Regions from separate parts of the Streptomyces sp. NPDC058464 genome, predicted to be linked through region 2. Evidence: riboswitches for the same ligand, from Rfam matches in the RefSeq annotation. Region 2 holds a riboswitch; the other holds the start of a gene.
The links. A riboswitch is a leader RNA that binds a small molecule or an ion and turns the genes downstream of it on or off. The one in region 2 is predicted to bind glycine.
Positions count from the first base shown of each region.

Region 1: another riboswitch for glycine. It lies ahead of gcvP (aminomethyl-transferring glycine dehydrogenase); the one in region 2 lies ahead of gcvT (glycine cleavage system aminomethyltransferase GcvT).

Region 1 is NZ_JBHXMA010000019.1:1,224-15,855, forward strand. Features, by position in the region: gene ACFWPQ_RS24270 (mannose-1-phosphate guanyltransferase) at 1-2,215, shown strand, start outside; gene ACFWPQ_RS24275 (DUF881 domain-containing protein) at 2,322-3,233, shown strand; gene ACFWPQ_RS24280 (small basic family protein) at 3,230-3,562, shown strand; gene ACFWPQ_RS24285 (DUF881 domain-containing protein) at 3,568-4,422, shown strand; gene ACFWPQ_RS24290 (FHA domain-containing protein) at 4,613-5,443, shown strand; gene ACFWPQ_RS24295 (MerR family transcriptional regulator) at 5,485-6,222, shown strand; gene ACFWPQ_RS24300 (bifunctional nuclease family protein) at 6,314-6,787, shown strand; gene ACFWPQ_RS24305 (MerR family transcriptional regulator) at 7,084-7,728, shown strand; gene ACFWPQ_RS24310 (DNA polymerase IV) at 7,800-9,143, shown strand; gene ACFWPQ_RS24315 (PRC-barrel domain-containing protein) at 9,327-9,707, opposite strand; glycine riboswitch at 9,821-9,914, shown strand; gene gcvP (aminomethyl-transferring glycine dehydrogenase) at 10,094-12,979, shown strand; gene ACFWPQ_RS24325 (ABC transporter ATP-binding protein) at 13,036-14,406, opposite strand; gene modB (molybdate ABC transporter permease subunit) at 14,432-14,632, opposite strand, start outside.
Region 2 is NZ_JBHXMA010000041.1:68,917-83,548, reverse strand. Features, by position in the region: gene ACFWPQ_RS40130 (L-serine ammonia-lyase) at 321-1,688, opposite strand; gene glyA (serine hydroxymethyltransferase) at 1,745-3,007, opposite strand; gene gcvH (glycine cleavage system protein GcvH) at 3,047-3,424, opposite strand; gene gcvT (glycine cleavage system aminomethyltransferase GcvT) at 3,523-4,650, opposite strand; glycine riboswitch at 4,809-4,907, opposite strand; gene ACFWPQ_RS40110 (AAA family ATPase) at 5,108-5,776, shown strand; gene ACFWPQ_RS40105 (enhanced serine sensitivity protein SseB) at 5,929-6,720, shown strand; gene ACFWPQ_RS40100 (enhanced serine sensitivity protein SseB C-terminal domain-containing protein) at 6,906-7,703, shown strand; gene ACFWPQ_RS40095 (ABC transporter permease) at 8,054-9,040, shown strand; gene ACFWPQ_RS40090 (ABC transporter substrate-binding protein) at 9,078-10,853, shown strand; gene ACFWPQ_RS40085 (ABC transporter permease) at 10,926-11,933, shown strand; gene ACFWPQ_RS40080 (ABC transporter ATP-binding protein) at 11,930-13,021, shown strand; gene ACFWPQ_RS40075 (ABC transporter ATP-binding protein) at 13,018-14,364, shown strand; gene ACFWPQ_RS40070 (M1 family metallopeptidase) at 14,465-14,632, shown strand, end outside.

The DNA of each region.
Region 1 (14,632 bases), on a different contig from region 2:
GGCGTTGAAGGACGATGCTTTCCTCGTCATATCCGGCGATGCGCTGACCGACTTCGACCTCACCGAACTGATCAACTTCCACAAGGCGAAGGGCGCGCTCGTCACGGTCTGCCTGACGCGGGTGCCCAATCCGCTGGAATTCGGCATCACCATCGTCGACGAGGAAGGCAAGGTCGAGCGCTTCCTTGAGAAACCGACCTGGGGCCAGGTCTTCTCCGACACGGTGAACACGGGCATCTATGTCATGGAGCCCGAGGTATTCGACTACGTCGAGGCGGACGTTCCCGTCGACTGGTCCGGCGATGTCTTCCCGCAGCTGATGAAGGAAGGGAAGCCGGTCTACGGCTACATCGCCGAGGGCTACTGGGAGGACGTCGGTACCCACGAGTCGTACGTGAAGGCGCAGGCCGACGTCCTCGAGGGCAAGGTCGACGTCGACATCGACGGCTTCGAGATATCCCCCGGTGTATGGGTCGCCGAGGGGGCGGAGGTGCACGCGGACGCAGATCTGCGCGGGCCGTTGTACATCGGTGACTACGCCAAGGTCGAGGCCGGCGCGGAAATCCGGGAACACACCGTCGTCGGGTCCAATGTCGTCGTCAAGAGCGGCGCCTTCCTGCACCGGGCCGTCGTCCACGACAACGTGTACGTCGGGCAGCACAGCAATCTGCGGGGCTGTGTCGTCGGGAAGAACACCGACATCATGCGGGCCGCGCGGATCGAGGACGGGGCGGTCATCGGTGACGAGTGCCTGATCGGTGAAGAATCGATCGTTCAGGGCAATGTCCGGGTCTATCCCTTCAAGACCATCGAGGCCGGCGCCTTCGTCAACACGTCGGTGATCTGGGAGTCCCGGGGCCAGGCCCATCTGTTCGGCGCCCGTGGTGTGTCGGGGATCCTGAACGTCGAGATCACGCCGGAGCTGGCCGTGCGGCTGGCCGGCGCGTATGCCACCACCCTGAAGAAGGGGTCCACCGTCACGACGGCCCGTGACCACTCCCGCGGTGCCCGTGCGCTCAAGCGGGCGGTGATCTCCGCGCTCCAGGCCAGCGCCATCGACGTACGCGACCTGGAGAACGTTCCGTTGCCCGTGGCGCGGCAGCAGACCGGGCGGGGCAGCGCCGGCGGGATCATGATCCGGACCTCGCCCGGGGTGCCGGACTCCGTCGACATCATGTTCTTCGACGGGCAGGGCGCCGACCTCTCCCAGGCCAGCCAGCGCAAGCTGGACCGGATCTTCGCGCGGCAGGAGTACCGGCGTGCGTTCCCCGGTGAGATCGGTGACCTGTACTTCCCGGCCAGCGTCTTCGACTCCTACACCGGGTCGCTGCTGCGCAACGTCGACACGACCGGGATCGCCGAAGCGGGCCTCAAGGTCGTCGTGGACGCCTCGAACGGCAGCGCCGGGCTCGTGCTGCCCAGCCTGCTCGGCAAGCTCGGTGTGGACTCGCTGACCATCAACCCCGGTCTGAACGAGGCCAGGCCCACCGAGACGGCCGATCAGCGGCGGGCGGGGCTGGTGCGCCTGGGCGAGATTGTGGCGTCCTCCGGGGCCGCGTTCGGCGTGCGGTTCGACCCGGTCGGTGAGCGGCTGTCCCTGGTGGACGAGAAGGGCCGCATCATCGAGGACGACCGGGCGCTGCTGGTGATGCTCGACCTGGTCGCCGCCGAGCGGCGCAGCGGGCGGGTGGCGCTTCCGGTCACCACGACCCGGATCGCCGAGCAGGTGGCGGCGTACCACGGCACCCAGGTCGAGTGGACGACCACCTCTCCCGACGACCTCACGCGTGTGGGGCGGGAGGAAGGCACCATCTTCGGTGGTGACGGCAAGGGCGGGTTCATCGTTCCGGAGTTCAGCAGCGTCTACGACGGCACGGCCGCCTTCGTACGCCTGATCGGTCTGGTGGCGCGGACGCAGCTCACCCTCAGCCAGATCGACGCCCGGATCCCGCGGGCGCATGTCCTCAAGCGGGACCTGGCGACCCCGTGGGCTGTCAAGGGACTGGTCATGCGGCGTGTCGTCGAGGCGGCCGGGGATCGCTTCGTCGACACCACGGACGGCGTGCGGGTCGTCGAGACCGACGGGCGCTGGGTGATGGTGCTGCCCGACCCGGCCGAGGCGGTCACCCATCTGTGGGCCGAGGGGCCCGATGACGCCTCCGCGCAGGCCCTGTTGGACGAGTGGTCGGCGACCGTGGACAGCGCCGGACGGTAAAACCGCTGCACGCGTGCGTGCCGGACATGTGTCCCCACGGGGGCCGGTCCGGCACGCCGGTGGGGCCGTTCGGAGGTACTGGTCGCGACGTGCGACGATGTGCGGCATGCCGCAGCAACCCCCCGTTCGGAGCAGCGCCGCCCGGCCGTCGCGCCCGGACGCCTCCATGTCGTTGATCACCAACGTCATGGACCACAGCCTCGACGACGGGTATGCCGAGGCGGCCGCCCGGAAGCGGGCTCAGGGGCAGGAAGGCGGCATGCCGAAGACCCTCCGGGCCAGGCTGGGTCTCGCCGGTGGTCTGGTGCTGGCGGCCCTCGTGGTGACCGTGGGAGCGGCGCAGGCGCGCGTGACGGCGCCCGTCGTGGCGAAGGAGCGTCAGGAGCTGATCGACCGGATCGACCGGGAGACGGCGGCCGCGGACAAGCTGGAGACCAATGTCGACAAGCTGCGGGACGACGTCAGCGCCCGTCAGCGGTCCGCCCTGAAGGAGAGCGGCGGAAGTGGGCAGGCGGACCTGGTGGGCGTCCTGTCGGGCGCCACGGCGGTGCGCGGCCCCGGTGTGAAGCTGGTGGTGAACGACGCCAAGGAGGCCTCCTCGGGCGGCGACGCCGGCAATCCCCGGGAGACCTCGGGGTTCTCCGACACCGGCCGGGTGCGGGACCATGACATGCAGCGCGTCGTGAACGGGCTGTGGGCCTCGGGCGCCGAGGCGATCTCCATCAACGGGCAGCGGCTGACCGCGCTGTCCGCGATCAGGGCCGCGGGGGACGCGATACTGGTCGACAACAGGCCGCTGGTACCGCCGTACACGGTGCTGGCGGTGGGGGACGGGGCGAAACTCGGCTCCAGGTTCCAGGACAGCCCCGATGGGCTGTACCTGCACGCCCTGGAGGAGAACTTCGACATCCGGGCGACCATCTCCACGGAGAGTGACGTCCGGTTGCCCGCTGCTCCGAGCGTGATCGTACGTACTGCACAGCCGTACACCGAGAAGACTGAGAAGGGCACATCGTGATCGCCGTACTTGGCCTCGTCGTGGGCGTCGTGGCCGGACTGTTGGTCCGGCCTGAGGTTCCGGCGGTCGTCGAGCCGTATCTGCCGATCGCCGTCGTCGCGGCGCTCGACGCCGTCTTCGGCGGTCTGCGGGCCATGCTGGACGGGATCTTCGACGACAAGGTCTTCGTGGTGTCGTTCCTGTCGAACGTGGTGGTGGCCGCGCTGATCGTCTTCCTCGGCGACAAGTTGGGTGTGGGCTCGCAGCTGTCCACGGGCGTCGTGGTGGTCCTCGGTATCCGTATCTTCTCCAACGCCGCGGCGATCCGGCGTCACGTCTTCCGGGCGTGAGCGGCATGAGCGAGCACGAGCACCAGCACAAGCACGAGAAGCAGCCCGAGCACCGGCTGCGCAGAGAACTTCCGGCCGAGGTGCCCGCCGCGGCGCCGGAGGCCGAGTCCGCCGCGGAACCGAAGCCGGAGGCCGGGTCGACCGGCCGGCAGCGGCTGGTCCAGGGGCTGTGGCCGCCACGGGTGAGCAGGGCGCAACTGATCGTCGCCGTGCTGCTGTTCGGGCTCGGATTCGGGCTCGCCGTGCAGGTGGCGTCGAACAGCGACAGCGACAGCGCGCTGCGCGGGGCCCGTCAGGAAGATCTTGTTCGCATTCTCGATGAACTGGACGACCGTACTCAGCGTCTTGAGGACGAGAAGACAGGACTCGAGAAGCAGCGCCAGGAGTTGCAGAGCAGCTCCGACCAGGCGGCGGAGGCCCGCAGGCAGACGGCAGAGAAGGAGAGGCAACTCGGCATTCTCGCGGGCACCGTGGCGGCGCAGGGTCCTGGCATCACGATGACGGTCGACGACCCGAAGGGGACGGTGCAGGCGGACATGCTGCTCGACGCGATCCAGGAGCTGCGCGCGGCCGGTGCGGAGGCGATCCAGGTGAACGGGGTACGGGTGATCGCCGGTACCTACCTCACCGACTCGGGGAAGAGTGTGAGCGTCGACGGGAACAAGATCACCCAGCCCTACGTTTTCAGGGTGATCGGCAAGCCGCAGGATCTCGAACCGGCTCTCAACATCCCCGGAGGCGTGGTGCAGACCCTGGAGAAGGAACAGGCGACTGTGACCGTCGAGCGGTCGGCCAAGATCGTGGTGGATGCCTTGCGACCGGCGAAGCAGCCTGACTACGCTCGGTCGTCCTCACAGTGAACCGGCGGTGCATGGGGGACGTCGGGCGGGGGCATGAGGATGCGGGGGGTCGGCGCACCGGGGAACCGGAGCGTGGTGGAAACTGTCTGGTGGATACGGACGTTGTGTGGTTGTCCGGGTCGGCCGGTTTATTCAGTCAGGGTTCGTCCTGCCCCACGGGCGGGTCTGTTTCGGTCAAGGGGAATCGCCCGTGAAGTTGTTTGCGAAGTTGTTCGGCAAGAGCGCGCGAGAGGGTAGCGACAACGCGACCGCTCGCCATCGGGCACAGCCCGACGCGGAGGGCCAGCGCCCGCTGTTCCGGGATCAGGTGGCTGGTCCGGGGGGTGACATTTCGGGAGGTCAGGGCGCGCCGTCAGTTGACCCGTCCCACTCCGGCGGCATAGGTTTCGGGCAACCGTCAACCTCAGGTGCGGGTGGAGGGTTCGCCTCCGGCCCGTACGCGTCCAACGCCCCGGCGGGGCAGCCGCGGCAGGAGGATCCGTCCATGTCGGCCCTGGTTTGTACGAGGTGCGGTAACCGCAACGCGGAGAACGCCCGCTTCTGTTCCAACTGCGGAGCCCCGCTGCGTGCGGGCGCCGTCCCCGAGCGTGCGTCGGAGACGACGTCCACGATCTCGATCTCCGGTCTGGAGGCCTACGACGCCGAGGTCACCGGCCAGACCCAGATGCCGTCGCTCTCACCCGAGGCGCAGGCGGCGGTCGACGCGCTGCCGCTCGGCTCCGCGCTGCTGGTGGTGCGCCGCGGCCCCAACTCGGGCAGCCGCTTCCTGCTGGACAGCGACCTGACCACGGCCGGCCGCCACCCGCAGAGCGACATCTTCCTGGACGACGTGACGGTCTCGCGCCGGCACGTGGAGTTCCGCCGCCAGCCGGACGGCTCGTTCACGGTGGCCGACGTCGGCAGCCTCAACGGTACGTACGTCAACCGGGAGCGCATCGACCAGGTCGCCCTGTCGAACGGTGACGAGGTCCAGATCGGCAAGTACCGGCTGGTCTTCTACGCGAGCCGGCACGGCATCTGACCCCGCCGGACCTCGTTCGGGGACCCCAGGGAAGAAGGTCCATGCTGCACACACCGAGCGGCGGTACCGGTCACGGCACCGCCGCCACGGAACCCGGGCTGATGAGCATCGGCACGGTGCTGAACGTGCTGCGCGACGAGTTCCCCGAAGTCACCATCTCCAAGATCCGTTTCCTGGAGTCGGAGGGGCTCATCGAGCCGCGCCGGACCCCTTCCGGGTACCGGAAGTTCAGCGCCGGGGACGTGGAGCGGCTGGGACACGTCCTGCGGATGCAGCGGGACCACTATCTGCCGCTCAAGGTCATCCGGGAGTACCTGGAAGCCATGGCGCGCGGCGAGGCGGTACAGCTGCCCGTGCTGGGGCGGCAGCGCGACGGTGAGCCGGTGCCGACGGTCGCCGAGGTGCCCACGGTGGCCAGGATCGGCCGGGACGAGCTGCTCGCGGCCGCCGACATCGACGAGAACTGCCTCACGGAGTGGGAGTCGTACGGACTGATCGCTCCGCTGGAGAGCGGTGTGTACGACGCCGAGACGGTCACCGTGGCCTCGCTCGTGGCCGAGCTGGGCCGGTTCGGGATCGAGCCGCGTCACCTGCGGGTGATGAAGGCCGCCGCCGACCGCGAGGCCGGCCTGGTGGACCAGGTGGTGGCCCCGCTCAAGCGCCACCGCAACCCGCAGACCAGGGCCCATGCGGAGGCCCGTGCGAAGGAGCTGGCGGCGCTCACGGTGAAGCTGCACTCGGCACTGGTGCAGACCGCCCTCGGGGTGCGGTTGCCGTGACTACCACGACAGGACCCGGGCGGAGGCCGGATCGGGCGCGCGTTCCCGGCCCGACTACCCAAACGTCCCGGGCACGGCCTAGGGTTGCTGTGTGAACGAGCTCGATGTCGTAGGTGTCCGGGTGGAAATGCCCTCCAACCAACCGATCGTGCTCCTGCGCGAAGTGGGAGGCGACCGTTACCTCCCCATCTGGATCGGGCCGGGGGAGGCGACGGCGATCGCGTTCGCCCAGCAGGGCATGGCGCCTGCCAGGCCGCTGACCCACGACCTGTTCAAGGACGTGCTGGAGGCCGTCGGCCAGGAGCTCACCGAAGTGCGCATCACGGACCTGCGTGAGGGCGTCTTCTACGCGGAGCTGGTCTTCGCCAGCGGGGTCGAGGTGAGTGCCCGTCCGTCCGACGCCATAGCGCTGGCGCTGCGGACCGGAACGCCGATCTACGGCAGCGACACGGTGCTGGACGACGCGGGCATCGCGATCCCGGACGAGCAGGAGGACGAGGTGGAGAAGTTCCGCGAGTTCCTCGACCAGATCTCGCCCGAGGACTTCGGCACCAGCAGCCAGTGAGGGACCACAGCGGCCCGTCACCCACCAGGAGGTCGGTGACGGGCCGGTTCGTGACAGAAGGCCGGTGACGGGCCGGTTCGGGGCTGGTCACAGCCGAAACTCATGGGCAATTGCCAGCGGCCATTGAGAGCGTCCTACGGCTTGCCGCCAGAGCATTCGGCTAGCCTTTCCCCGCGGTGGAGCACGGGAAACCACTCCTAGGGTGATTATCACTCGGCGTGCCGAGTGTGGCGATCGTTGACGCACCCCTGGTGACTGCCTACCGTCGAGAAGGCAGGTCAAGGACGGAGGTCGGCGTGAGAAGCAGCGGCGACGGTACGGCTGGGGGTGCCCCGGAACGCGGTTTCGGGGAGAGCCTTCCGTACCCGCTTCACAGCAGCACTGCCGGTCACGCCCCACAGCGGCCGACCGCAGTGCCGAGCGGCGGAGGGGCGGCGTCCATGGCGACCGAGGAGATCGGCTACCGAGGGCCCACGGCCTGTGCGGCGGCCGGCATCACCTACCGGCAGCTCGACTACTGGGCCCGTACCGGCCTGGTCGAGCCCAGCGTGCGGCCCGCCTACGGGTCGGGCACCCAGCGTCTGTACAGCTTCCGGGACGTCGTCGTCCTGAAGATCGTCAAGCGGTTCCTGGACACCGGGGTCTCCCTCCAGAACATCCGCACCGCGGTCCAGCACCTCAGGGAACGCGGTTTCCGCGACCTGGAGCGCATGACCCTGATGAGCGACGGCGCCACGGTCTACGAGTGCACCTCGCCGGACGAGGTGCACGCCCTGCTCCAGGGCGGTCAGGGCATCTTCGGGATCGCGGTCGGTGTGGTGTGGCGGGACGTGGAGAGCGCGCTCTCCCAGCTGCACGGAGAGCGCGTCGACACCGGCGAGACGCTCGTCGGGCACAACCCGGCCGACGAGCTGGCCCGGCGGCGCAACCGGGCGGTCTGAAAGCCTCTGGTGATGCCCCGGCACGGTCCCGTGCCGGGGCATTGTCAGTGCTGTGGTGCAGCATCGGAGATGTGAGAAACGCGCCCACGATCCTGCATCTCGACATGGATGCCTTCTTCGCCTCGGTGGAGCAGGCGTCCAAGCCGAGCCTGCGCGGGAAGGCCGTGGTCGTGGGCGGGCTCGGACCCCGCGGTGTGGTGGCCACCGCGTCGTACGAGGCCCGGGTCTTCGGGGTGCACTCCGCGATGCCGATGGGGCAGGCACGGCGGCTGGCGCCGAACGCCGCGTACCTGGTGCCGCGCTTCGGGCTGTACCGGTCGATCAGCGAGCAGGTGATGGGGCTGCTGCGCGGGCTCTCGCCGCTGGTGGAGCCGCTGAGCCTGGACGAGGCGTTCGTGGATCTGGAGGCCGGTGAGACGGCCTGGGACGCCGGGTCGGCCCGGCTGGTGGGAGAGAGGCTGCGCGCGGACATACGGGCCGCCACGGGGCTGTCCGGGTCCGTCGGGCTCGCCGCCTCCAAGATGCTCGCGAAGATCGCCTCCGAGCAGGCCAAGCCGGACGGGCTGGTGCTGATCGAGCCGGGCACGGAGCGGGCGATGCTGGGGCCCATGACGGTACGGACCCTGCCGGGGGTGGGGCCGGCGACCGGGGACCATCTGCGGCGGGCCGGGATCGCCACGGTCGACGAGATCGCCGAGGCCGGGGAGGACGAGCTGGTCCGGCTGCTCGGCAAGGCCCACGGGCACGCGCTGTACGCGATGGCGCTCGCGCACGACGAGCGGCCCGTGGTGGCCGAGCGGGAGACGAAGTCGGTGTCGGTCGAGGACACCTACGACGTGGACATCCACGACCGGCTGCGGGTGGGGATCGAGGTGCAGCGGCTGGCCGACCGGTGCGTGCGGCGGCTGCGGGGGGCCGGGCTGTCGGGTCGGACCATCGTGCTCAAGGTACGGCGGTACGACTTCTCGACGCTCACCCGGTCGGAGACGCTGCGGGGGCCGACCGACGATCCGGCGGTGGTGCGGGAGGCGGCCGCGCGGCTGCTGGACTCGGTGGACACGACGGGGGGTGTGCGGTTGCTGGGCGTGGGGGTGTCGGGGCTGGCCGACTACACGCAGGAGGATCTGTTCGCGCAGGCGGCGGCAGGGGAGGGGGCGGCGGAGTCCGCGGCGGCGGACGAGGACGTTGCGGAGCCGGTAGCGGAGGAACAGGTGGCTGCCGAGCGGCGGTGGCCCGCGGGGCACGATGTACGGCATGCCGAGTACGGGCACGGATGGGTGCAGGGGAGCGGGCTGGGGCGGGTGACGGTGCGGTTCGAGACGCCGGGGTCCCTGGAGCCGGGGAGGGTGCGGACGTTTCGGGTCGAGGACCCTGGGCTGGAGCCGGCGGAGCCGTTGCCGTTGGTGCCGGGATGACAGGGGGTTGCGGTGGACGGGGTGGGGGCGTGACCGGGGTGTGGGCTGGGTGCGGGGGATTTCACTCGCCCGCGTTGGCGGGGTGCCGCTGCGCCCACCCGTGCCGCCCCACCGGCACGACTGCCCGCAGCTGGGTAGCTGAGTAGTCGGGACGGGCGGCTGGGCAGCGCCCCGGCGTCGGCCTTACGACCCCGTGTCCTCCGTGCCTGCCAGCTTGCCGAAATCGTGGTCCGGGTGGCCGTGGGGAGGGGGAGCCGTGTCCAGGCCGTAGTGGTGGTAGAGCTGGAGTTCCTGCTCGGGGGAGAGGTGGCGGCCCACGCCGAAGTCGGGGGCGTCCTTGATCAGGGCGCGGTCGAAGGGGACGTGCAGGGTGCCCTCGACCAGTTCGCTGGGTTCCAGGGGCACGAAGGCGTCCCGGGAGAACAGGCCGGTGCGTATGGCCGCCCACTCCGGCACGCCCGTCGCGTCGTCGAGGTACACCTCGTCGATCGTGCCGATCTTCGTGCCGTTGCGGTCGAACGCCTTGCGGCCGATCAGGTTGCGCGGATCGATGTCGGTCAGCACGGGCCCTCCACTTGGTCGCAACTCATCCGTAAGCACTACAAAAGAGCACATTGGAGGAGGCGGCCACTCGAAGGCCCTGGCGTTGCCCTCGCTGGTAGGCTGGCAGCGGCTGCTGACCCCGTGCGGGAGAGTCCTCCGGGCAACCGGAGGCGCCGAAGGAGCAAATCCTCCCCGGAATCTCTCAGGCCCACGTACCGCACGGACGAGGTCACTCTGGAAAGCAGGGCGGACGTCGACGGTGTCCGCCCTCACCGACGGTGAAAGCCGGGAGACCGCAGAGGCGGCACCGGTGAAGCTCTCAGGTTGAGATGACAGAGGGGGAGGCCGTCGGGGTACCCGCGCCGGGGTACCCCTCGAAGGTCGCGTCAGACCAGGAGGCCTCCGCAATGACCGCCCAGCGTGTTCCGCTCTCAGAGCTCGAGCAGGGTATTCCCTTCGAGCAGCGCCATATCGGGCCCGATCACGAGGCTCGGGCCAAGATGCTCGCCCAGGTCGGGTACGGCTCGCTCGACGAGCTGACCGCCGCCGCCGTGCCGGACGTGATCAAGAACGCCGACCGCCTGGAGCTGCCGGGCGCCCGGACCGAGGCCGAGGTGCTGGCCGAGCTGCGGTCGCTGGCCGACCGGAACCAGGTGCTCGACTCGATGATCGGGCTGGGGTACTACGGGACCTTCACGCCGCCCGTCATCCTGCGCAACGTGATGGAGAACCCCGCCTGGTACACGGCCTACACGCCGTACCAGCCGGAGATCTCCCAGGGCCGGCTGGAAGCGCTGCTGAACTTCCAGACCGTGGTCGCCGACCTCACCGGGCTGCCCACCTCCGGTGCCTCGCTGCTCGACGAGGGCACGGCCGCCGCCGAGGCCATGGCCCTGTCGCTGCGCATGGGCAAGAACAAGAAGGGCGTCTTCGTCGTCGACGCGGACGCGCTGCCGCAGACCGTCGCCGTGATCCAGACCCGCGCCGAGCCGACGGGCGTGGAGGTCGTGGTCGCCGATCTGAGCGACGGGATCCCGGCCGACCTCGCCGCGCGTGAGGTCAATGGCGTGCTGATCCAGTACCCCGGCGCCTCCGGTGCCGTACGCGACATCAAGGCCGTCGTCGAGCAGGCGCACGAGATCGGCGCGCTCGTCACCGTCGCCGCCGACCTGCTCGCGCTGACCCTGCTGACCTCGCCGGGTGAGCTCGGGGCCGACATCGCCGTCGGCACCACCCAGCGGTTCGGTGTGCCGATGGGCTTCGGCGGGCCGCACGCCGGTTACATGGCGGTCCGCGAGAAGTTCGCACGCAGCCTGCCCGGACGGCTCGTGGGCGTCTCCGTGGACGCCGACGGCAACAGGGCGTACCGGCTGGCGCTGCAGACCCGTGAGCAGCACATCCGGCGGGAGAAGGCCACCAGCAACATCTGCACCGCGCAGGTGCTGCTCGCCGTGATGGCCGGCATGTACGCCGTCTACCACGGGCCCGAGGGGCTCAGGGCCATCGCCCAGCGGACGCATCGCTACGCCACGATCCTCGCCGCGGGGCTCAAGGCCGGCGGTGTCGGGATCGTCCACGGCGCCTACTTCGACACCCTCACCGCCCGGGTGCCCGGCAAGGCCGCCGAGATCGTCGCCGCCGCCCGCGAGGGGGGCGTCAACCTGCGGCTCGTCGACGCCGGCCACGTCTCCATGGCCTGCGACGAGACCACCACCCGCGCCCAGCTGAGCGCCGTCTGGACGGCCTTCGGCGTCGAGGGCGACGTCGAGGCGCTGGACGCCGTTGCCGAGGACACGCTGCCCGAGGCACTGCTGCGCACCGACGGCTATCTCACCCACCCCGTCTTCCAGCAGCACCGCTCCGAGACCGCGATGCTGCGTTACCTGCGCCGGCTCGCCGACCGGGACTACGCGCTGGACCGGGGCATGATCCCGCTGGGCTCCTGCACCATGAAGCTCAACGCGACCACCGAGATGGAACCGGTCACCTGGCCCGAGTTCGGCCAGCTGCACCCGTTCGCGCCCGCCGAGCAGGCGCAGGGCTACCTGACCCTCATCCGCGAGCTGGAGGAGCGGCTCGCCGAGGTCACCGGGTACGACAGCGTCTCCCTGCAGCCCAACGCCGGATCGCAGGGTGAGCTGGCCGGGCTGCTCGCCGTACGCGCGTACCACCGGGCCAACGGGGACGCGCAGCGGACCGTGTGCCTGATTCCGTCGTCCGCGCACGGCACCAACGCCGCCAGCGCCGTGATGGCGGGCATGAAGGTCGTCGTCGTGAAGACCGCCGAGGACGGCGAGATCGACGTCGCGGACCTGCGGGCGAAGATCGAGCAGCACCGCGACGAGCTCGCCGTGCTGATGATCACCTACCCGTCCACGCACGGTGTGTTCGAGGAGCACGTCGCCGACATCTGCGCGCAGGTGCACGAGGCCGGCGGCCAGGTGTACGTCGACGGGGCCAACCTCAACGCCCTGGTCGGCGTCGCCAAGCCGGGTCACTTCGGCGGCGACGTCTCGCACCTCAACCTGCACAAGACCTTCTGCATCCCGCACGGCGGCGGCGGTCCCGGTGTCGGTCCGGTGGCGGTGCGCGCCCACCTCGCGCCGTACCTGCCGAACCACCCGCTGCAGCCCGCCGCCGGGCCGGAGACGGGCGTCGGGCCGATCTCGGCCGCGCCGTGGGGCTCGGCGGGGATCCTGCCGATCTCGTGGGCGTACGTCCGGCTCATGGGCGGCGAGGGGCTGAAGCGGGCCACGCAGGTGGCCGTGCTCAGCGCCAACTACGTCGCCAAGCGGCTGGAGCCGCACTTCCCCGTGCTCTACACCGGGCCCGGCGGGCTCGTCGCGCACGAGTGCATCATCGACCTGCGGCCGCTGACCAAGGCGACCGGAGTGAGCGTCGACGACGTCGCCAAGCGGCTCATCGACTACGGCTTCCACGCGCCGACGATGTCCTTCCCGGTGGCCGGCACGCTGATGATCGAGCCGACCGAGTCCGAGGACCTCGGCGAGCTGGACCGGTTCTGCGAGGCGATGATCGCCATCCGTGCGGAGATCGACAAGGTCGGGGCGGGGGAGTGGCCCGCCGACGACAACCCGCTGCGCGGCGCTCCGCACACCGCCGGTGCGCTGGGCGGCGAGTGGAAGCACGCGTACAGCCGGGAGGAGGCCGTCTTCCCCGCCGGGGTGTCCGCCGCCGACAAGTACTGGCCGCCGGTGCGCCGGATCGACCAGGCCTTCGGTGACCGGAACCTGGTGTGCTCGTGCCCGCCGCTGGACGCGTACGAGGACTGACGCACAGGGATCGCGTGCCAGAGGCCCCGCTTCGGCGGGGCCTCTGCCGTGTGGTGCTACGCCGGGTAGGCGTGCGTCTGGGTCGCCTTCACCGTCGCCCAGACCGGGGCCCCCGGGTGCAGGTCCAGTTCGGCGGCGGCGACCGTGGTGAGGTCGGCGGCGAGGGCGAGTTCGCCGGTCAGGTCGGCGCGGATCTGGTCGCCGTGGGTCTCCAGGCCGACGACCTCGCAGCGCCAGAGGTTGCGGGCGCTGGCGCCGGTGGGGCGGTCCCGGAAGAGGGTGACGGCGCTCGGCGGGAACGCGACGAAGACGTCACCGGCGAGGACTTCGGTGGTGGTGATGATGGTGGTGTTCGAGGGGCCCGTCTCCAGTTCGACGGTGTGGCCCTCGGCCCGGCCCCGGTAGAGGTTGAGACCGACCAGGTGGGCGATGTAGTCGGTGCGCGGGTGGCGGGCGATGTCGGCGGGGGTGCCCTCCTGGACGACGCGGCCGTCCTCGATGACGATCAGGCGGTCGGCCAGCACCATGGCGTCCAGCGGGTCGTGCGTGACCAGGACGGCTACGGCCTCGAACTCGGCCAGATGGCGGCGGAGTTGGGACCGTACGTCAAGGCGGGTGCGGGCGTCGAGGGCGGCGAGGGGTTCGTCCAGGAGGAGGAGGCGGGGGCGGGTGGCCAGGGCGCGGGCCAGCGCGACGCGCTGGGCCTGGCCGCCGGAGAGACGGCGGGGTTTGACGCCGGCGTGTTCGGTGAGGCCCATGCGGTCGAGCCAGGCGGCGGCCTGGGTGCGGGCGTCGGCCTTGGTCGCGCCGTGGCAGCGGGGGCCGAAGGCGACGTTGTCGAGGGCCGTGAGGTGGGGGAAGAGGAGGTAGTCCTGGAAGACGACGCCGACCGGGCGGGATTCGGGGGGTGTGCGGTCCAACTCCGTGCCGTCGAGGTGGAGGTGGCCGGTGGTGAGGGGGGTGAGGCCGGCCAGGGCGCGGAGGGCGGTGGTCTTTCCGGCGCCGTTGGGGCCGAGGAGGGCGACGACCTCGCCGGGGGCGGCGGTGAGGGTGATGTCCAGGTGGAAGGTGGGGCGGGTGACGACGAGGTGGGCGTGGAGGCCGTGGGTGGTCGGGTGCGTGGTCGGGTGCGGGTGCGTGGTGGGTACCCGGCCTTCGGCCGGGTTTGGGTTCCCACCCGCACCACCTGTGCGGCTGTCAGTGTCAGGTGCGGGTGGCCCCTGTGGGGGCTGCGCGCCATCGGCGGCTGCAGGTGGTCCGTGGTGGGGAGATTGCGCACCGCCGGCGGCTGCGGGTGGCCGCCGGGGAGGTTGCGCACCGTCGGCGGCTGTCGGCAGGCCGCGGGGTGGTTGTGTGTCGTCGGCGGACGTTGACAGGCCGTGGGGTGGCTGGGTGTTGTCTGCCGCTGCGGGGTGTGGGTCTGTCATCGGGGTGTCGTCCAGAGGGGCGTTCTCATGATGCCGTCATCCAACGATCCCGCAATGCCGCGAGCACCGCGATCGACACCGTCAGCAGCACCAGGCTGAGTGCGATCGCCGTGTCGGGGTCGTTCTGCAGGGCGAGGTAGACGGCGAGCGGCATGGTCTGGGTGCGGCCGGGGAAGTTGCCGGCGAACGTGATCGTCGCTCCGAACTCGCCGAGCGCGCGGGCCCA
Region 2 (14,632 bases):
GCCGTCGTGAAGGTGGGGGAGAGGCCGGCCAGCCGCTGTTGCAGGCGCGAGTTTTCCGCAGCGTCCATGTATCGAATGATCCCCTCAAGTGGACTCAGGGGACCGATTTGATACGTCCGGTGGCCGGTGGGCGGCGTATCCGGTGTTGATCACGTGCTGTGAAACCGCAGGTCAAGAGCTCTTTCCATGAGGACTTCCCGGGGACTTCGCAGGGACTTTCACGTCTGTCCCAGGGACTTTCCGGGGACTTTCCCCCGCGTGAGAAGGGAAGGCCCCGACAGCACCGAAAGGCACGAACACGCTGGGCAGGGCCGGTTTCCCTAGCACTCGATGATGTTCACCGCCAGCCCGCCCCGGGCCGTCTCCTTGTACTTGACGCTCATGTCGGCGCCCGTGTCCTTCATGGTCTTGATGACCTTGTCCAGGGACACCTTGTGGGAGCCGTCGCCGCGCATGGCCATGCGGGCCGCGGTGACCGCCTTGACCGCGGCCATGCCGTTGCGCTCGATGCACGGGATCTGGACCAGGCCGCCGACCGGGTCGCAGGTGAGGCCGAGGTTGTGCTCCATGCCGATCTCGGCCGCGTTCTCGACCTGTTCCGGGGAGCCGCCGAGGACCTCGGCGAGGGCGCCCGCCGCCATCGAGCAGGCCGAGCCGACCTCGCCCTGGCAGCCGACCTCGGCGCCCGAGATGGACGCGTTCTCCTTGAAGAGCATGCCGATCGCGCCGGCGGCGAGGAGGAAGCGGACCACTCCGTCCTCGTCGGCGCCCGGCACGAAGTTGATGTAGTAGTGCAGGACCGCCGGGATGATGCCCGCCGCGCCGTTCGTGGGGGCGGTGACCACGCGGCCGCCCGCCGCGTTCTCCTCGTTCACGGCCATCGCGTAGAGCGTGATCCACTCCATCGCGTGCGCCAGCGGGTCGCCCTCGGCGCGCAGCTGGCGGGCGGTCACGGCCGCCCGGCGCTTCACCCGGAGCCCGCCCGGCAGGATGCCCTCCCGGGACATGCCGCGGGACACACAGGCCCGCATCACCCCCCAGATGTCCAGCAGGCCCTCGCGGATCTCGGCCTCGGTGCGCCAGGCCCGCTCGTTCTCCAGCATCAGCGCGGAGATCGACAGACCCGTCTCCTGCGTCAGGCGGAGCAGCTCGTCGCCGGTGCGGAACGGGTACTTCAGGACGGTGTCGTCCAGCTTGATGCGGTCCGCGCCGACCGCCTCCTCGTCGACGACGAACCCGCCGCCGACCGAGTAGTACGTCTTGGAGAGGAGCTCCGCGCCGGACGCGTCGTACGCCCACACGGTCATGCCGTTCGCGTGGTAGGGGAGCGTCTTGCGGCGGTGGAGTTTCAGGTCGTTGTCGAAGGAGAACGCGATCTCGTGCTCGCCGAGGAGGGACAGGCGCCCCGTGGCCTTGATCGCCTCGATGCGGTCGTCCGCCGTCTCCACGTCCACCGTGCGCGGCGAGGCGCCCTCCAGGCCGAGCAGCACCGCCTTCGGGGTGCCGTGGCCGTGGCCGGTCGCGCCGAGGGAGCCGTACAGCTCGCAGCGTATCGAGGCGACGGACTCCAGCAGCGCCTCGTTGCGGAGCCGGCGGGCGAACATGCGGGCCGCGCGCATCGGGCCGACGGTGTGGGAGCTCGACGGGCCGATGCCGATCGAGAACAGGTCGAAGACCGAGATGGCCACGGGAACTCCTCCAGAGAGGGTGGGGGCACACGTCGTCGGGTGCCCCCACCAGGGAACTACTTGTTCAGACCGGGGTAAAGCGGGTGCTTCGCGGTCAGTGCCTCGACCCGGGCCTTGAGGGCCGCCGCGTCGTAGGACGGCTTCAGCGTCTCGGCGATCACGTCCGCGACCTCGGCGAAGTCCTCGGCCGTGAAACCGCGGGTGGCCAGCGCCGGGGTGCCGATCCGCAGACCCGAGGTGACCATCGGCGGCCGCGGGTCGTTGGGGACGGCGTTGCGGTTGACCGTGATGCCGACCTCGTGGAGGCGGTCCTCGGCCTGCTGCCCGTCCAGCTCGGACTCGCGCAGGTCCACGAGGATCAGGTGGACGTCCGTACCACCGGAGAGGACGTTCACGCCGGCCTCGCGGGCGTCGGCGGCGGTGAGCCGCTCCGCCAGGATGCGCGCGCCCTCCACCGTACGACGCTGCCGCTCCTTGAAGTCCTCCGAGGCGGCGACCTTGAACGAGACCGCCTTCGCCGCGATCACGTGCTCCAGGGGACCGCCCTGGAAGCCCGGGAAGACGGACGAGTTCAGCTTCTTCGCGAAGTCCTTGCGGGCCAGGATGATGCCGCCGCGCGGGCCGCCCAGCGTCTTGTGGGTCGTGGAGGTGACCACGTCGGCGTACGGCACCGGGTTCTCGTGCAGACCGGCGGCGACCAGGCCGGCGAAGTGGGCCATGTCGACCCACAGGTACGCCTCGACCTCGTCGGCGATCCGGCGGAACTCCGCGAAGTCCAGCTGGCGCGGGTACGCCGACCAGCCCGCGATGATCACCTTCGGCCGGTGCTCCTTGGCGAGCCGCTCCACCTCGGCCATGTCGACCAGGCCGGAGTCGTCCACGTGGTAGGCCACGACGTCGAACTGCTTGCCGGAGAAGTTCAGGCGCATGCCGTGGGTCAGGTGGCCGCCGTGGGCGAGGTCCAGGCCGAGGATGGTGTCCCCGGGCTGGGCCAGCGCGAACAGGGCCGCCTGGTTGGCGGAGGCACCGGAGTGCGGCTGCACGTTGGCGTACTCGGCGCCGAACAGCTCCTTCACCCGGTCGATGGCGATCTGCTCGGTGACGTCGACGTGCTCGCAGCCGCCGTAGTAGCGGCGGCCCGGGTAGCCCTCGGCGTACTTGTTGGTGAGGACCGAGCCCTGCGCCTCCATGACCGCCAGCGGAGCGAAGTTCTCCGAGGCGATCATCTCCAGGGTGGACTGCTGGCGCACCAGCTCGGCGTCGACCGCGGCGGCTACCTCGGGGTCGAGCTCGTGCAGGGGCGTGTTCAGAACGGACATCTGTTTCTACGACTCCTAGGCCGGGGTCTGCGGCGGCTCTCAGCCGGCGGTGAAGGCGGTGTACTCGTCGGCGGAGAGCAGGTCGCCCGGCTCGTCCGTGACGCGCACCTTGAACAGCCAGCCGCCCTCGAAGGGGGCCGAGTTCACCAGGGACGGGTCGTCGACGACGTCCTCGTTGACCGCGGTGATCTCACCGGTGACCGGCGCGTACAGGTCGGACACCGACTTGGTGGACTCCAGCTCGCCACAGGACTCGCCCGCGGTCACCGTGTCGCCGACCGCCGGGAGCTGGACGAAGACGACGTCACCGAGCGCGTTGGCCGCGTGCTCCGTGATGCCGACCGTCGCCACGCCGTCCTCGGCGGCCGTCAGCCACTCGTGCTCCTTGCTGTAACGCAGCTGCTGGGGGTTGCTCATGGCTTGAATTCTCCTGTACGCGAGGAAGTGCTGGTGAAGGGGGGAAGGCTGGAGACGTACGTGACCTGCGGGGATGTGCGCGGGGTCACGTCCAGTGGCTACTTCTGGCGCTTGTAGAACGGCAGTGCCACGACCTCGTACGGCTCGTGGCTGCCCCGGATGTCCACGCCGACGCCCGCCGTGCCCGGCGCCGCGTGCGCCGCGTCGACGTACGCCATGGCGATCGGCTTGCCCAGGGTCGGGGAGGGGGCGCCCGAGGTGACCTCGCCGATCACCTCGCCGCCGGCGACGACCGGGTATCCGGCGCGCGGTACCCGGCGGCCCTCGGCGACCAGGCCGACGAGCACCCGCGGCGGCCGGGAGGCGGCGCGGTCGGCGGCCTCCCGGAGCGCCGCGCGCCCCACGAAGTCGCCCTCCTTCTCGAACTTCACCACCCGGCCGAGCCCGGCGTCGAAGGGGGTGAGCTCCGTGGTCAGCTCGTGCCCGTAGAGCGGCATGCCCGCCTCCAGGCGGAGGGTGTCCCGGCAGGACAGCCCGCAGGGCACCAGGCCCACCGGGGCACCCGCCTCGGTCAGCGCCTGCCACAGCTCCACCGCGTGCTCCGGCTTCACGAACAGCTCGAAGCCGTCCTCGCCGGTGTAGCCGGTGCGGGCGATCAGCGCCGGGACGCCGGCGACGGTGCCGGGCAGGCCGGCGTAGTACTTCAGGCCGTCCAGGTCCGCGTCGGTGAGCGACTTGAGGATCCCGGGCGACTCCGGGCCCTGCACGGCGATCAGCGCGTACGCGTCGCGGTCGTCGCGGACCTCGGCGTCGAACCCGGCGGAACGCTCCTGCAGGGCGTCGAGGACGACCTGGGCGTTGGAGGCGTTGGCGACCACGAGGTACTCGGTCTCCGCCAGCCGGTAGACGATCAGGTCGTCCAGGATGCCGCCGTCGGCCCGGCAGATCATGGTGTAGCGGGCGCGGCCCACGCCGACGGAGGCGATGTTGCCCACCAGGGCGTGGTTCAGCAGGGCGGCCGCGTCCGGGCCGGTCACGGTGATCTCGCCCATGTGGGAGAGGTCGAAGAGCCCGGCCCTGGTCCGGACCGCGACGTGCTCGTCGCGCTCGGAGCCGTAGCGCAGGGGCATGTCCCAGCCGGCGAAGTCGGTCATGGTCGCGCCGAGCGAGCGGTGCAGGGCATCGAGCGCGGTGCGGCGGGGTGCGGCGGAATCGGTACTGCTCATCGGTCGGTCGTCTCCCAGAGGTCCCGAGGGCATGACAGGCGAGGGCTGTCCTCCCCATCTGTCATCGGAACCTGAGAGGTTCGCCCTGACCACGGAGGTGATCACGGCTTGCACCTTGGGTGGAGCCACTGACACAGCGGCCCGCTTTTCAGATGTGCCTCGCCCGCGCGGTAACGGGGGCCTGAGAGATTCAAGGGAGGGACTTGCTCCTTCGGCGCCCCAGCGACGACGGCTGGGGACTCTCCCGCGCGGATTCAAGCGGCCGGTATGCAGTTGGCGCGGACATCATTGCACGCCGCCCGGCGGCATGGCAGACCGGCCTGCCCCGCCCCGCGTCCTCTCTCTTTGTAGCCGGGCTGTTGCCGGACGCGCACGGAACCGCGAGACACCGTGCATTACCTTCTCTTTACATTAAGCGGGGAGAACCTTTCCTGAACCCCCCGGGAGGACGGTCACGGTGACAAGGACCACGGCATACGCGACGACGACGGGCATCGCCCTGCCCCAGCAGCCGACGGCCCCGGCCCGCGAGCGGGTCGGCGAGCTCCCCGCACCGGTCGTCCGCGACCTGCGCGACCGCGCCGGGCACAGCCCGCACGGCCTGCTCTTCGGCCCGCGTGACCTGGTGGTGGTGACCGGGCTGCCCGGCAGCGGCAAGTCGACCCTGATGCACCGCACCGTCCAGGGCATCCGCATCGACTCCCAGGACACCCGCGACCGCTGGGACGCCCGCCTGGCCCGCCTCCTGCCCTACGCCCTCTACCGCCCGCTGGTCCGCCTCGCCCACTACGCCGGGCTGCGCCGGGCCCTCGGCACCGGCGAGGGCGTGGTCGTGCACGACTGCGGTACGCAGGCCTGGGTACGCGACTGGCTGGCCCGGGAGGCCCACCGCCGCGGCGGCACCCTGCACCTGGTCCTCCTGGACGTCACGGTCGGCACGGCACTGGACGGCCAGCGCGAGCGCGGCCGGGGCGTCTCCCGGTACGCCTTCCTGCGCCACCGCAGGGCGGCCGGCCGGCTGCTGCGCGCGGCGGAGAAGGGCAAACTGCCCGCAGGCGTCGGCTCGGCGGTGCTCCTCGACCGGGACGCGGCGGACGTCCTGCGCCGGATCGCCTTCGCGCGCTGAGATCGCCTGCGCGCGCCGAGGCCGCCCGCGCGGGCCACGACCGCCCGCGCACGCCGGGATCGCCCGCGGACTCCGCATCGACGGGTGGCTTTGTCGGTGTCACCCGCTAGCCTTTCCAGCCTCAGCAGTGGTTTCCAGCAGGCGGTAGGCAGATGGACTTCCCGGCGGACATTCCCGCGGACTTCCCGGCACAGGCGCACCCCCACCCGCACGGCGGGTGGCCCGGCAACGAACTGGAGGAGGTGCTGTCGGCCTCCCTCGGCGTGCCCGCGGCGGCGGGCCGGCTCATCGAGGTACTGGGCCGGAGCTTTCTTTGGATCCCGCTGCCGGAGGGCGGCGGCCCGCACAGCGGCCCGCTGGACCTGCCCACCACGCAGATCGAGGGCCAGGTGTACGTGCCGGTCTTCAGCTCGGAGGAGCAGTTCCGCCTGGTGGCCGGTTCCCATCTGTCGTACACGATCGCCCCGGCCGTCGAGTTCGCCCGCGGCCTGCCCCCGCAGGTCGGCATCGCCGTGAACCCCGGGGGAGTGGTCGGCGTCCCGCTGCCGCCGGAGGCGGTCGCCCAGCTCTGCCGCTCCGGCCGCTCCGAACTGGACGGCCCCGCCTCGGGCGGCCGGGTCCGCCTCTTCGAACCGGACTGGCAGGACGACCCGATGGACTTCCTGGCCGCGGCGTCGGCGGAGTTCGCGGCGATCGGCGTGGTCGCCACGGCCCGCCGCTGCCTGGCCGCGGTCGAGACGGCGGAACCGGTGATGTTCGTGGGGGTCGAACTCTCCCAGTGGGAGGGCGACCTGCGGGCCGCGCCCCTGGAGGCCCTGGGCAGGGCCCTGGGCCAGGTCCCGGTGAAGTGGCCGGTCAACCTCGTCCTCCTCGACGTGGCGGACGACCCGGTGGGCCACTGGATGCGGGAGAACGTCCGGCCCTTCTACCAGTACGGCCACTGAAGCCCCCTGCCTGCGCAGCCGACCCAGGGGCAGCCAACCCAGGGGCGCGGGGAACTGCGCGACAAGCCACCGACGACCCGCACTCGCCGACGGACAACCGGCGCCACTCCCCTTGGCGCATAAGCTGTCTCCAAACGCGGGGCGGCCCTCCATACGCGGGGCACCAGATGAAGGGGCGGTAACACGTGAGCGCCAGCGGCACCGCGGCGACCGGACAGGTCGAGCACATGCTGCGCCAGGTAACCCCCGGGCGCTACGACGCCTACGAGGCACTCCTCCGCGCCCTCGCCACGCCCTCCTCCGGCCAGATCTGGATGCTGCTCTGGCACGGCCAGGCCGGCTCCCCCGACGCCCAGTACGGGAACATGGAGGTCGACGGCCACGGCTACGCCCCCTGCGTGACCTCGGCCCAGGAACTCTCCGCGAGCGGCTGGAACCGCTCGTACGAAGTGGTCGACGGCGTCGACGTGGCCCGCACCCTCTACCCCGACCACTTCGGCCTCTGGCTCAACCCGCACGCCCCGGGCGGCGGCGTCGGCATCCCCTGGCTGGACCTGCGCCGCATCGCCACCGGCCTGGACCGCCAGCCGGCCGGCCCGCTGCGGCTCGCCGAACCGGCCATCGAGATCCCGCAGTTCTACGCCCTGCTCACGCAGAACGCCCACCGCACCCGCGCGGTCCGCTCGCTGCGCCGTGCCTGGGTGCAGCCGGCCCTCGGGGCGCCGTATCTCGCCATCGGCCTGGACGTGTACGACACCTCGCCGCCGGCCGTGGACTCGGTGCGGGCGATGATGCAGCAGTCGATCGGAGCGGTGCCGGACGGGCTGCCGGTGTCGACGGTGGCGATGACCGACGAGTACGACCCGGTCGTGATGTGGATGCGGGCGACGGCACGGCCGTTCTACGACCGCGAGGCCCACGCGGCGCTGCCGCCGGCGCCCGCGACGGGGTACGGGTACCCGCCGGCCCAGGGCGCCTACTGACGCGACGCGGCGCTCCCGCCGGACCGGTCGGGAGGATTCACAGGTTTTACGTAACGAACGCATTTCTCCGCGCGTAGATGACGGTGGAACGTTCCGTTCCGGCCGGATTCGGCGTTATGTCCCAACTGGCCCGCGTCCGGGGGGCGTTACCCACTGTTCGGATAACGGAATCCCTCGGACTGCATCACGGTTGCGCATACTTTCTCCGCGAGATCTGGCGGGTGATCGCGACGACGCTGAAGACTCGCCAGTCAGACACGAGGTTTAAACCTCGTGATTGAGCAAGTCGACAAAGCCGCAATCCGCGGCTGGCGTAGGCCGGTCACCGCCGGCGAGAGGGGTCGCTCACCGTGACCGCACCGATCGAGACCACCGAGGCACAGCCGGAGGCTGTGCTGGAGGGTGCCGGTAAGCGGCAGATCGAGGGTCGCTCCCTCGGGCAGATCGCCTGGTCCCGGTTCAAGAAGGACCGGGTCGCCGTCGCGGGCGGCATCGTTGTCGTGCTGCTGATCCTCGTCGCGGTCCTCGCCCGTCCCATCCAGGCCCTGTTCGGTCTCGACCCCAACGCCTTCCACCAGGACCTCATCGACGCCAACACCTCGCTGCCCAACGGCGGCTGGGGCGGCATGAGCCTGAGCCACCCGCTGGGCGTGGACCCGAAGTTCGGCCGGGACATCGCCACCCGCATCCTCGAGGGCTCCTGGGTGTCGCTGGTGGTGGCCTTCGGCTCGACCATCCTGTCCAACGTGATCGGCGCGATCATGGGCGTCGTCGCCGGCTACTACGGCGGCCGTGTCGACTCGATCATCAGCCGGCTGATGGACACCTTCCTCGCCTTCCCCCTCCTGCTGTTCGCCATCGCCATCTCCGCCACCCTGCAGGGCGGCGCGTTCGGCCTGAACGGACTGCCGCTGCACCTGAGCGTGCTCATCTTCGTCATCGGCTTCTTCAACTGGCCCTACCTGGGCCGGATCGTCCGCGGCCAGACCCTGGCCCTGCGGGAGCGCGAGTTCGTCGACGCCTCCCGCGGCATGGGCGCCAGGGGCCCGTACATCCTGTTCCGCGAGCTGATGCCCAACCTGGTCGGCCCGATCATCGTCTACTCGACGCTGCTGATCCCGACCAACATCCTCTTCGAGGCGTCCCTCAGCTTCCTCGGCGTCGGCATCCAGCCCCCGCAGGCTTCCTGGGGCGGCATGCTCCGCGAAGCGGTGACGTACTACCAGGTCGATCCCGAGTACATGATCGTGCCCGGCCTTGCCATCTTCGTGACCGTGCTGGCGTTCAACCTGCTCGGTGACGGTCTCCGCGACGCTCTCGACCCGCGCAGCCGCTGACGCCTGCTGTCAACGAGAGCCCGAAAAGTTTCCGACAATGGAGGGGAACCCACCCATCATGCGAAGGTCAGCGCTGGCCGCGATCGCGGCCATCGGCTCCGCCACCCTGCTGGTTGCAGGGTGCAGCAAGGCCGATGACAACAAGGACGGCAACGGTGGCGGCAGCTCCGCCGCGGCCAACGCGGCTACCAAGGGTGTCGTCAACGCGTCCGACAAGAAGGGCGGGACGGTCACCTACGAACTGTCCGACGTCCCGGACTCGTTCGACCCCGGTAACACGTACTACGCGTACATGTACAACTTCAGCCGGCTGTACGCCCGCCCGCTGATGACGTTCGAGCCCGGCCCCGGTTCCAAGGGCAACACCCTGGTCCCGGACCTCGCGGCGAGCAAGGGTGTCTCCAGCGACGGCGGCAAGACCTGGACGTACAAGCTGCGTTCGGGCGTGAAGTACCAGGACGGCACGGTGATCACGTCCAAGGACGTGAAGTACGCCGTGGAGCGCTCCAACTTCGCGCGTGACGTGCTCTCCCTCGGCCCGAACTACTTCCAGCAGTTCCTGGTCGGCGGCGACAAGTACAAGGGTCCCTACAAGGACAAGAGCGCCAAGGGCCTCGCGTCCATCGAGACCCCGGACGACACCACGATCGTCTTCCACCTGAAGCAGGCCTTCCAGGAGTTCGACTACCTGGTCTCGGCCCCGCAGACGGCTCCGGTCCCGCAGGCCAAGGACAACGGCGTCGACTACGTCAAGAACATCGTGTCCTCCGGCTCGTACCAGTTCCAGAGCTACCAGGACGGCAAGCAGGCCGTGCTGGTCCGCAACAAGAACTGGGACGCGAAGACCGACCCGCTGCGCAAGCAGCTGCCGGACAAGATCGTCGTCAACCTGAAGGTCAACCCGGAGACGATCGACAAGGACGTCCTGGCCGGCGACGCGATCGACCTCGCCGGATCGGGTGTCCAGGCCGCCACGCAGGCCCAGGTGCTCACCGACTCCGCCAAGAAGGCCAACACGGACAACACCTACGGTGGCCGTCTGGTCTACATGGCGATCAACACCAAGCTGAAGCCGTTCGACAACGTCGCCTGCCGCAAGGCCGTCGAGTACGCGATCGACAAGGTCTCGGTGCAGACCGCCGAGGGCGGCCCGATCCGCGGTGACGTCGCCACCACGGTGCTGCCGCCGGACATCCCGGGCTACTCGAAGGCCGACGTCTACGCCACCACGGGCAACAAGGGTGACGTGGCCAAGGCCAAGGCGCAGCTGAAGGCCTGCGGCAAGACGTCGATCAACACCAACATCACGGCCCGCTCGGACCGCCCGACGGAGATCGACGCCGCCACGGCGATCATCAACTCGCTGAAGAAGGTGGGCATCAACGCCACCCTCAAGCAGTACCCGTCGGGCAAGTACTTCACCGACTACGCCGGTGTCCCGAACTTCGTCAACAAGCAGAACGTCGGCCTGATGATGATGCAGTGGGGTGCCGACTGGCCGTCCGGCTACGGCTTCCTGCAGCAGATCCTGAACGGCCAGGCGATCAGCCAGTCCGGTAACACCAACCTGTCGCAGTACGACAACAAGTCGGTCAACACCCTGCTGGCCAAGGCGATCGGTACGCAGGACGACACCGAGCGCAACAGCATCTACAAGCAGATCGACGCGCAGACCATGGACGACGCCGCCCTGGTGCCGTTGACCTACTTCAAGGTCCTGCTGGCCCGCCCGACCACCTTCACCAACCTGGTCTCCACGGCGGCATTCAGCGGCGAGTACGACTACCTCAACATCGGCGTCGCGTCGAAGTAGCAGCCCCGGAAGGCAGGTGAAGGCATTGGTGCCCGCGGGCCGGAAGGCCCGCGGGCACCAGCGCCGATCCCCGTGATCTCGTACATCCTCCGTCGGACGCTCGCAGCGGTGATCCTGCTGCTGGTCGTCTCCGCGGTCACCTTCGCGATCTTCTTCGTGCTCCCACGTCTGGCCGGGCAGACCGCCGACCAGCTGGCGCAGCAGTACATCGGCAAGAGCCCGTCGAAGGCGGACATCGTCGCGGTCAAGCACAACCTCGGTCTGGACCAGCCCGTCTACGTCCAGTACTGGCACTTCATCAAGGGGATCGTCTCCGGCGCCACCTATGATCTGGGCCCCACCACGGTGCACTGCGACGCGCCGTGCTTCGGCTACTCCTTCAAGACCCACCAGGCCGTCTGGCCGCAGCTCACCTCCCGGATGCCGGTCACCCTGTCGCTGGCCCTCGGTGCCGCCGTCCTGTGGCTGGTCTCGGGTGTGGCGATCGGCGTGGTCTCCGCGCTGAAGCCGCGCTCCTTCTTCGACCGCACCTTCATGGGTGTGGCCCTCGCCGGTGTCTCGCTGCCCATGTTCTTCACGGGCAACCTGGCGATCCTGCTCTTCACCTATCAGTGGCCGATCTTCGGCCGAACGTACGTCCCGTTGACGGAGAACCCGGCGCAGTGGGCCAACACCCTCATCCCCGCCTGGTGCTCGCTCGCCCTCCTGTATTCGGCCATCTACGCGCGGCTCACCCGCTCGGGCATGCTGGAGACGATGAACGAGGACTACATCCGCACGGCCCGAGCCAAGGGCCTGCGCGAGCGCAAGGTCGTCGTCCGGCACGGACTTCGTGCCGCGCTCACCCCGATCATCACCGTCTTCGGCATGGACCTCGGTCTGCTGCTCGGCGGCGCGGTGATCACCGAGACCGTGTTCTCGCTGCACGGCATCGGCCAGTACGCGGTGCAGGCCATCGACGACAACGACCTGCCGCCCATCCTGGGTGTGACCCTGCTCGCCGCCTTCTTCGTCGTCATCGCAAATCTCCTGGTGGACATGCTCTACGCGGCCGCCGACCCGCGGGTGAGGCTCTCGTGACCGAACTCTCCAAGACCGGCGCCGCCGTGGGCGAGCCCACGCCGGCCGCCCCGTCCGACGCCTTCCTCGAAGTCCGCGACCTCAAGGTGCACTTCCCGACCGACGACGGCATCGTCAAGTCGGTCGACGGCCTCAGTTTCTCGCTGGAGAAGGGCAAGACCCTCTCCATCGTGGGCGAGTCCGGCTCCGGCAAGTCCGTGACCTCGCTGGCCATCATGGGCCTGCACCGGCTCGGCGCGCGCGGCAAGAACGTGCAGATGTCCGGCGAGATCTGGCTCGGCGGCAAGGAGCTGGTGAACGCGTCCCCGGACGAGGTGCGCCGGCTGCGCGGCCGCGAGATGGCGATGATCTTCCAGGACCCGCTGTCCGCGATGCACCCGTACTACAAGATCGGCGACCAGATCGTCGAGGCGTACCGGGTCCACCACAACGTCAGCAAGAAGGTCGCCCGCGCCCGCGCCATCGAGATGCTCGACCGGGTCGGCATCCCCGAGCCCGCCAAGCGTGTCGACGGCTACCCGCACGAGTTCTCCGGCGGTATGCGCCAGCGCGCCATGATCGCCATGGCCCTGGTCAACAACCCCGAGCTGCTCATCGCGGACGAGCCGACCACCGCCCTCGACGTCACCGTCCAGGCGCAGATCCTCGACCTGATCCGGGACCTGCAGAAGGAGTTCGGCTCCGCGGTCATCCTCATCACCCACGACCTGGGTGTGGTGGCCGAGATCGCCGACGACGTCCTGGTGATGTACGGCGGCCGGTGCGTGGAGCGCGGCCCGGTCGACGAGATCTTCGAGAAGCCGCAGCACCCCTACACCTGGGGTCTGCTGGGTTCGATGCCGCGCATCGACCGGGAGACCTCCGACCGGCTCATCCCGGTCAAGGGTCAGCCGCCGAGCCTCATCAACGTCCCCTCGGGCTGCGCCTTCCACCCGCGCTGCCCGTACGCGGACCTTCCCAAGGGGAATGTCACCCGCACGGTCCGCCCGGAGCTGCAGCAGGTCGACGGCGGTCACTGGTCCGCCTGCCACCTCTCGGCCGAGGACCGGACGCGGATCTGGACCGAAGAGATTGCGCCGAAGCTGTGAGTGAGACCAACAAGACCGATGACGCCGTCATCCCGCAGCAGGCGTCGCCCTCGTCGGATCGTGAAGTGCTGCTGAAGGTCGAGGGCCTGGAGAAGCACTTCCCGATCAAGAAGGGCATCCTGCAGCGGCAGGTCGGCGCGGTGAAGGCCGTCGACGGCATCGACTTCGAGGTGCGCAAGGGCGAGACCCTGGGCGTGGTCGGCGAGTCGGGCTGCGGCAAGTCGACCATGGGCCGGGTCATCACCCGCCTGCAGGACCCGACCGGCGGCAAGGTCACCTTCGAGGGGCAGGACATCACGCACCTGTCGACCGCGAAGATGCGTCCGCTGCGCCGCGACATCCAGATGATCTTCCAGGACCCGTACGGCTCCCTGAACCCCCGGCACACCATCGGCTCCATCGTCTCGGCGCCGTTCCGGCTGCAGGGCGTCGAGCCCGAGGGCGGGGTCAAGAAGGAGGTCCAGCGCCTCCTGGAGCTGGTGGGCCTGAGCCCCGAGCACTACAACCGCTACCCGCACGAGTTCTCCGGCGGTCAGCGCCAGCGCATCGGCATCGCCCGCGCGCTCGCCCTGAAGCCGAAGCTGGTGGTGGCCGACGAGCCCGTCTCCGCCCTGGACGTCTCGATCCAGGCGCAGGTCGTCAACCTCATGGACGACCTCCAGGAGGAGCTGGGCCTGACCTACGTCATCATCGCCCACGACCTCTCCGTCGTCCGGCACGTCTCGGACCGGGTCGCGGTGATGTACCTGGGCAAGATCGTCGAACTCGCCGACAGCACCAAGCTGTACGAGTCGCCGATGCACCCGTACACCAAGGCCCTGATGTCGGCCGTGCCGGTGCCGGACCCGAAGCGCCGGGGCCAGAAGAGCGAGCGCATCCTGCTCCGTGGCGATGTCCCGTCGCCGATCGCGCCGCCGTCCGGCTGCCGCTTCCACACGCGGTGCTGGAAGGCGACGGAGATCTGCAGGACGACCGAGCCGCCGCTCCTCGAACTCCGCCCGGGCCAGCGGGTCGCGTGCCACCACCCGGAGAACTTCGCCGACCAGGCCCCGCAGGACACGGTCCTGCTGACCGCGGCGAAGGAGGCCTCGGAGCTGGTGGGCGAGGCGGTCCTGGAGGAGTCGGCCGAGACGTCGGCGGCGGTGGCCGCGGAGGTCGAGGCGGAAGCCGAGGCTGCCGAAGCCGCTGCTTCCGAAGCCGAGGCTGCCGAAGCCGCTGCTCCCGAAGCCGAGGACTCCGAGGCCCAGGACGGCGAGGACTCCGAGACCGAGGCTTCCGAGGAGCCGGCGGCCGGTGACGCCACAGCTGAGGCACAGAAGTCACAGGAGCCAACCGACAAGTAGCCCATGACACGACTTTGCAAAGTCATGTACATGTCTTAACGGGAGAGCGCAGAGTCGACCGTGTCCGTCTACTGACCGGCACGCTCGAAAGGGACGACTCATGCGCCTCTCCCGTTCGGCACGTCTGGCGGCCGTCGCAACCGCGGCGGCCGCCTCCTTCGTCATCGCGGCCGCCCCCGCCCCCACCCCGGGCGCCGACGGCATCGGCGACCCCTACTTCCCCCAGCTCGGCAACGGCGGCTTCGACGCCCGCCACTACGACCTCGAC